2 regions of the Streptomyces sp. NPDC003456 genome follow, and region 2 is predicted to be linked to the other one. Evidence: riboswitches for the same ligand, from Rfam matches in the RefSeq annotation. Region 2 holds a riboswitch; the other holds the start of a gene.
The links. A riboswitch is a leader RNA that binds a small molecule or an ion and turns the genes downstream of it on or off. The one in region 2 is predicted to bind thiamine pyrophosphate.
Positions count from the first base shown of each region.

Region 1: linked by a shared signal. The riboswitch ahead of thiO (glycine oxidase ThiO) and the one ahead of thiC (phosphomethylpyrimidine synthase ThiC) in region 2 are both predicted to bind thiamine pyrophosphate.

Region 1 covers NZ_JBIAOK010000003.1:959,504-963,432, forward strand. The annotation lists gene ACFYWG_RS15250 (thiazole synthase) at 34-831, opposite strand; gene thiS (sulfur carrier protein ThiS) at 834-1,034, opposite strand; gene thiO (glycine oxidase ThiO) at 1,031-2,203, opposite strand; TPP riboswitch at 2,201-2,312, opposite strand; gene ACFYWG_RS15265 (hypothetical protein) at 2,365-2,715, shown strand; gene ACFYWG_RS15270 (NAD(P)/FAD-dependent oxidoreductase) at 2,748-3,929, shown strand, end outside.
Region 2 covers NZ_JBIAOK010000006.1:465,903-469,831, forward strand. The annotation lists gene ACFYWG_RS26480 (YibE/F family protein) at 161-2,029, opposite strand; TPP riboswitch at 2,102-2,291, shown strand; gene thiC (phosphomethylpyrimidine synthase ThiC) at 2,284-3,929, shown strand, end outside.

The sequences.
Region 1 (3,929 bases), on a different contig from region 2:
GACCTGTGACGTGCCCCGGGGCCGCGCGCGCCCCTACCCGAACGCGGGGCGTTCGGGGTCCAGGGCGGCCATGCCGCCGGCCGGCGACGAGGCCCGGGCGAAGTGCCGCCGCGGGATCCGGCCCGCCCGGTGGGCCAGCCGGCCCGCCTCCACGGCGTGCCGCATCGCGTCGGCCATCAGCACCGGCTCCTGCGCCCGCGTCACCGCCGAGGCCAGCATCACGCCCGCGCACCCCAGCTCCATCGCCAGCGCCGCGTCCGACGCCGTCCCGGCGCCCGCGTCGAGGATCACCGGCACGCGCGCGTGCTCCACGATCAGCTCGAAGTTGTGCGGGTTGCGGATGCCCAGTCCCGACCCGATCGGCGAGCCGAGCGGCATGACCGCCGCGCAGCCCACGTCCTCCAGCTTCCGCGCGAGCACCGGGTCGTCGTTGGTGTACGGCAGCACCGTGAAACCGTCGTCGACCAGTGTCTCGGCCGCGTCCAGCAGCTCGATCGGGTCCGGCAGCAGGGTGCGCTCGTCGGCGATGACCTCCAGTTTGACCAGGTCCGTGCCGAGGGCCTCGCGCGCGAGGCGGGCGGTGAGGACGGCCTCGCCGGCGGTGAAGCAGCCCGCCGTGTTGGGCAGCACCCTGATGCCGAGCCGGTCCAGGACGGACAGCACCGAGCCGTGCACGGAGGCGTCCACCCGGCGCATCGCCACCGTCGTCAGCTCCGTGCCGGAGGCGATCAGGGAGCGCTCCAGCACGTCGAGGCTGGGCGCCCCGCCGGTCCCCATGATCAGGCGGGAGGTGAAGGACGTGCCCCCGAGGACGAACGGATCGTCGGCCATGGTCAGCCTCCCTGGACGGCGGTGAGGACTTCCACGCGGTCCCCCTCGGACAGCGGCGTGGCGGTCCACTGCGTGCGCGGGACGACGGTTTCGTTGAGGGCGGCGGCCACCCCCGAGGGCGAGGTGGTGAGGGACCTCACGACGGCGTCGAGGGCCGTGCCGGGCCGGACGCGGCGGGGCTCGCCGTTGACGGAGATGTTCATGCGGGCTGCTCCGTGAGTGCGGGGGCGGTGCGGAAGCGCTCGGGGGTGAAGGGGCGGGCCTCGGCGGGCAGTTCGCCCGTGGTCAGGGCGTGCGCCAGGACGTCCCCGGTCACCGGTGTGAGCAGCACGCCGTTGCGGTGGTGGCCGGTGGCCAGCAGCAGTCCGTTGAGAGCCGTCGGGCCGAGCAGCGGGGCGTTGTCCGGGGAGGCGGGGCGCAGCCCGGCCCGGGTCTCGGTCAGCGGCAGTTCGGTGATGCCCGGCACCAGCTCGTGGGCGTCGCGCAGCAGCTCGTAGACGCCGCCCGCGGTGACGGTGGTGTCCCAGCCCAGCTCCTCGCTGGTCGCCCCGATCACCAGCTCGCCGCTCTCGCGCGGCACGAGGTAGACGTGGCTGCCGCGCACGACCGCGCGCACGGTGCGGCTCAGGAACGGCCCGTGCCGCGCCGGCATGGTCAGCCGCACGACCTGGCCCTTCACGGGCCGTACGGGCGGCAGCACCTCGTCCGGGACGCCCGCGAGCCGGCCGCTGAGGCTGCCCCCGGCCAGCACCACCCGCCCCGCGCCCAGCGCGGTCCCGTCGTCGGTGACCACACCCGCGGCCCGCTCCCGTACGACGGTGAGCCGCTCGGCCCAGGCGCGGTGCAGGGCCACCCCGGCCCGCTCGCACGCGGCGACCAGCGCCCCGGCCAGGCGCCGGGGGTCGATCTGGTGGTCGCCGTCGACCCGCAGCCCGCCGCGCACCCCCGGCGCGAGCATCGGCTCCAGCCGGCGGCACTCGCGACCCGACAGCCACTGCGAGTCCAGCCCCGACCGCTGCTGGAGGGCGTGCAGTTCACGCAGGTGCGCCCGGTCGTCGGCGTCGAGGGCGACGGCCAGGGTGCCGCAGCGGCGGTAGCCGAGGTCGTGCCCGGTCAGTTCGGTCAGCTCGGCCGCGAAGTCCGGATAGCGGCGGGCGGAGGCGAGGTTCAGCCCCAGCAGGGTCTGCTCGCCGTAGTGCAGTTCCGTGACGGCGGCCAGCATCCCGGCGGCGACCTGGGCGGCCCCGCCGCCGGGTTCGGGATCCACCAGGGCCGTGGTGAACCCGCGCTGCGCGGCCCGCCAGGCCGTGACCAGGCCGATGATCCCGCCCCCGACGACGAGGACGTCCGGTGTGGTGGACGTGCGCGACATGGGCGTCCAGCCCCTCCCTTCGCCGGCATGACCCGGATCAGGTTCGTACGGTCGGAGGCCGCCAGCCTCCCTCTCAGCCCGGTGCGTCCGGGCTCCCGCGAGTGCTCTACGTTGGCCACCCTAGCCCGATCCCGCACCCCGCAGTAAGGGAGCCTCCGCGCATGGCCCGATCCCTCGACGGTCTCGTCCTCGCCCCGGTCGCCGACCAGGCACCCGGCCAGGTCGGGACGTCCACCCGGTTCACCTACCACGAGCGGGAGGGCCAGGTCTGGGCCGACTACGCGGGCGGGGACGTCGTACGCGGGCATCTCGTGGGTATCCGGGAGGGTGACAGGCTCGACTTCCGCTACGTCCAGCTCCGGCGGGACGGCACCACCGCCTCGGGGCACTGCGTCTCGACGGTCGTGGAGCTGCCCGACGGGCGGGTGCGGCTGGAGGAGACCTGGGAGTGGGAGTCCCGGCCGGGCAGCGGCACGAGCGTTGTGGAGCAGGTCACGGCGCACGAGCACTGACTGACGAAGCGTCAGGTGTCTATGGTGATCAGGTGAGCGAGCAGACGCAGGAACCAGGCCCGTCCGCGCCGCGGCGCGTGGTCGTGGCGGGCGCGGGCATGGCCGGGGTGCAGACCGCGGTCGCCCTGCGCGAGCAGGGCTTCACCGGCACCGTGACCCTGATCGGCGCGGAACCCCACCAGCCCTACGACCGCCCGCCGTTGTCCAAGGCCGTCCTGCTCGGCAAGGCCGAGGGCTCCGCCTTCGACGTGGACTTCGAGGCCCTGGGCATCGGACTGCGCCTCGGCTGCGAGGTGCTGGGCCTGCGCCCCGGCGACCACGAACTGGACACCGAGGTGGGACCGGTGCCCTACGACGTCCTGGTCGTCGCGACCGGCGCCGAACCGGTCCGGCTGCCCGGCACGCAGGACGTGCCCGGTGTGCACCTGCTGCGCACCCTGGACGACGCCGAGCGGCTGCGGCCGGTGCTGGCCGCCCGGCACGAGATCGTGGTCGTCGGCGCGGGCTGGATCGGCGCGGAGTTCGCCACGGCCGCGCGCGAGGCCGGCTGCTCGGTGACCGTCGTGGAGGCCGCCGGCCGTCCCCTCGCCGACGCCCTGCCCCCCGAGGTCGCCGCGCCGATGGCCCGCTGGTACGCCGACGCGGGCGCCTCCCTGCGCACCCACGCGCGCGTGCAGCGGGTCGAGCCCGGCGCGGTCGTCCTGGACGACGGCTCGCGGCTGCCCGCGGAGGCGGTGGTGGTGGGCATCGGCGCCCGACCCGCCACGGCCTGGCTGTCCGGATCCGGTGTGGCCCTCGGCGCCCACGGCGAGGTCGTCGCCGACGCGCACCTGCGCACCGGCGTACCGGACGTGTACGCGGTCGGCGACTGCGCCTCCTTCCCCTCGGGCCGCTACGGCGAGCGCCTGCTGGTGCACCACTGGGACAACGCCCTGCAGGGGCCGCGCACGGTCGCCGCGAACATCGTCGGCCGCGCCTCGGGCGCACCGCCCGCGGTGTACGACCCGGTGCCGTACTTCTGGTCCGAGCAGTTCGGCCGGTTCGTGCAGTACGCCGGGCACCACGCGGCCGCCGACGCGCTGCTGTGGCGGGGCGACCCGTCCGGGCCGGCCTGGACGGTGTGCTGGCTGCGGGGCGAGCGGCTGGTCGCCCTGCTGGCGGTCGGCCGCCCCCGGGACCTGGCGCAGGGCCGCCGCCTGATCGAGTCGGGCACG
Region 2 (3,929 bases):
GGGGGCCGCCGGCGAAGCGGGAACGCTGTTGCCCGGTGCCGTGGTGACGGGCGACTCGGTGGCGCCACGCGGCAAGAGGCCGGACTGCCGTCGGCGAAGCGCCCCAAGCCGCGCCTGCGTCAGCGCTCGCGTCTTCGGTCCCTGCCCCTGAAGGGCACCGTCAGCGCTTGCGGCGTCGGCCCCTGCCTCCGCGCGCCGGTGCGGTCGCGGCCTCCGTGGCGGGTTGTGGTTCCGGGCGGTCCGCGGAGACCACGAGGGCTGCCAAGGCCGTGGTGACCGGCACCGAGGCGACCAGGCCGATCGAGCCGACCAGCGTGCGCACGATCTCCTCGGCGACCAGTTCGCTGTTCGCGACCGTCCCCACACTGCTCTGCGCGATGGAGAACAGCAGCAGCAACGGCAGCGCGGCACCCGCGTAGGCGAGGACGAGCGTGTTGACGACCGACGCGATGTGGTCGCGGCCGATCCGGATGCCCGCGCGGTACAGCCCGCGCCAGCCCATCGTCGGGTTGGCCTCGTGCAGCTCCCATACCGCCGAGGTCTGGGTGACCGTCACGTCGTCGAGCACGCCGAGCGAGCCGATGATGATGCCGGCGAGCAGCAGACCGCTCATGTCGATCGTCGGGTAGAGGCCGTGGATGAGGCCGGTGTTGTCGTCGGTGTTGCCGGTGAGGGCCGCCCAGTCGATGAACACCGAGCCCAGGAAGCCGATCAGCAGCAGCGAGATGAGGGTGCCGAGCACCGCCACCGAGGTCCGCGCGGACAGGCCGTGGCACAGGTACAGGGCGATGAGCATGATCGCGCTCGAACCCACCACCGCCACCAGCAGCGGGTTCGAGCCCTGCAGGATCGCGGGCAGGATGAAGAAGTTCAGCACCATGAAGCTGATGGCCAGCGAGATGAGGGCCATCAGCCCCCGCAGGCGCCCGACGACCACCACGGCGACCGCGAAGATGCCGGCGAGCAGGCTCAGAGGCAGCCGGCGGTCGACGTCCGTGACCGAGTACTGCAGGTCCTTCGGTGCGGAGGGCTCGTAGGCGACCACGACCCCCTGGCCCTCGCTCAACTGGCGGGACTGGTCGGGCTGGACGATCTCCGTGAACGTGCGGCCCTTGTCCTGGCCGGTGTCGATCCGGATCGTCGCCTTCTTGCAGGTGCCCGCCTCCTGCTGCACCGCGGAGGACCCCTCGGCGGTGGAGGTGTCGCCGGTCGGCGGGACACCCTGCGCCCCGGCCTCCTTGCAGCTCACCTCCACGACCTCGGTGACCGTGGCCTGCTGGGTCTGCCGGTCGAACCCGACTCCCGTGCGCTCGTGCGGCGGCGCACCGCCCGGCCAGAGAACGGCCAGTCCGACCAGGACGGCCGCGGCGAAGGGGATCAGGACCGCGGCGATGACCTTGCGCAGGTGCTGCGAGACGGGTGCGGCCGGACCGTGGCTGTGCGAGTGCCCGTGTCCGCCTCCCGGAACGGGACCGTCGCCGTGACCGCCGTGACCGCCCCCGTGGCCATGTCCGCTGCCCTGCCCGCCATTCTGGTCGCGGCCTGCGCCTTGTCCGCTGCCGGGTCCACCGTCACGTCCGCGACCCTGTCCGCTGCCGGGCCCGCCGTCGTGTCCACTGCCGTACCCGCCACCGTGCCCGCCACCGTGGTCGTGCCCGCCGTTGTGGCCTGCGCCGTGATCGTGGCCGCTGCCGGAACCGCGGCCGTCCCCGGGACCGTTCCCGAAGCCGTGGCGGAAGCCCGGAGCCCGTCCGCCGCTGGGTTCCGCGCCTGACCCCCGCTCATCGCGCGGCCCCTGCCCGAAGGCGCTGGACGGACCCTGGTTCTGCCAGTCACCCCGGGCGGGCCCCGGCCGCTGAGCCGGGGCGGAACCGCGCCCTTGCCCCACGACCGGCCCGTGTCCGGTGCCGGAGGCGAAGCCGTGGTCATCTCCCCGGCCGTTGCCGTTGCCGTTGCCGTTGCCGGCGCCGACGCCGGGGCCGCGGGGCGGCTCGGGCGGTGAATAGGGGGAGCGATGCGAGGTGGTCACCGACCGATCATCGCAAGAACGAGAGGGGCCCTCTGGTCACCGCGCCAGAATTGCCGCTAGCGTGGAGTCACCTTTTGTACACGCGGGAGCTCGGAGCACCGGGCTGAGAGGGCGCTGACCTTCGTCCCAGCGATGTTTCACATGAAACATCACCGAAGTCGAGTGATGTTTCCCACGGAACGTCGGAGGACGGAAGCCGCTGCGTCGACCGCCGAACCTGTTACCGGGTAATGCCGGCGTAGGGAGTAGGTCTCATGACCAACAAGGACGCACGCACGCCTGCCTCCGTTCGGGACGCACAGTCCGACGAGGCCGGGAAGTCCATCGGCTGGCACAAGGCGTACATCGAGGGCAGCCGCCCCGACCTGCGCGTGCCGGTCCGTCAGGTGCACCTCACCAACGGGCGGTCGGTCACGCTGTACGACACCTCCGGGCCATACACCGATCCGCTCGTCGAGACCGATGTCCGCAGGGGCTTGGCGCCGCTGCGTGAGAACTGGATCGTTGCCCGCGGCGACACCGAGGAGTACGCGGGCCGCCCCGTCCGTCCCGAGGACGACGGCATCAAGCACACCTCACCGCGCGGCGGTCTCCGCAACCTCGACGCCGTCTTCCCCGGACGCCCGCGCCAGCCGCGCCGCAGCCGGGACGGCAAGGCGGTCACCCAGCTCGCGTACGCGCGGCGAGGCGAGATCACCCCGGAGATGGAGTACGTGGCCCTCCGGGAGAACGTCTCTCCCGAGGTCGTGCGGGACGAGATCGCGGCGGGCCGCGCGGTGCTGCCGGCCAACGTCAACCACCCGGAGATCGAGCCGATGATCATCGGCAAGAGGTTCCTGGTGAAGGTCAACGCCAACATCGGCAACTCGGCCGTGACGTCCTCCATCGAGGAGGAGGTCGAGAAGATGACCTGGGCGACCCGCTGGGGCGCCGACACGGTCATGGACCTGTCCACCGGCCGCAACATCCACACCACGCGCGAGTGGGTGCTGCGCAACTCCCCCGTCCCCATCGGCACGGTGCCCCTCTACCAGGCCCTCGAGAAGGTCGACGGCCGGGCCGAGGAGCTGACCTGGGAGATCTACAAGGACACGGTCATCGAACAGGCCGAGCAGGGCGTGGACTACATGACCGTGCACGCGGGCGTGCGCCTCGCCTACGTGCCGCTCACCGCGAACCGCAAGACGGGCATCGTCTCCCGTGGAGGCTCGATCATGGCGGCCTGGTGCCTGGCGCACCACAAGGAATCGTTCCTGTACGAGAACTTCGAGGAGCTCTGCGAGATCCTCGCCGCGTACGACGTCACTTACTCGCTCGGCGACGGCCTCCGGCCCGGCTCCATCGCCGACGCCAACGACGAGGCGCAGTTCGCGGAGTTGAGGACGCTCGGGGAACTCAACCGGATCGCGAAGCGTTTCCACGTACAGACCATGATCGAGGGCCCGGGCCACGTCCCGATGCACAAGATCAAGGAGAACATCGACCTTCAGCAGGAGATCTGCGATGAAGCCCCGTTCTATACGCTCGGCCCGCTGACCACCGACGTCGCGCCCGCATACGACCACATCACCTCGGGCATCGGCGCCGCGATGATCGCCTGGTGGGGCACGGCGATGCTCTGTTACGTCACGCCCAAGGAGCACCTGGGCCTGCCGAACCGGGACGACGTGAAGACCGGCGTGATCACGTACAAGATCGCCGCGCACGCCGCGGACCTGGCCAAGGGGCACCCGGGCGCGCAGGAGTGGGACGACGCCCTGTCCGACGCCCGCTTCGAGTTCCGGTGGGAGGACCAGTTCAACCTGGCTCTCGACCCGGACACGGCACGGGAGTTCCACGACGAGACGCTCCCCGCGGAGCCGGCCAAGACGGCCCACTTCTGCTCGATGTGCGGTCCGAA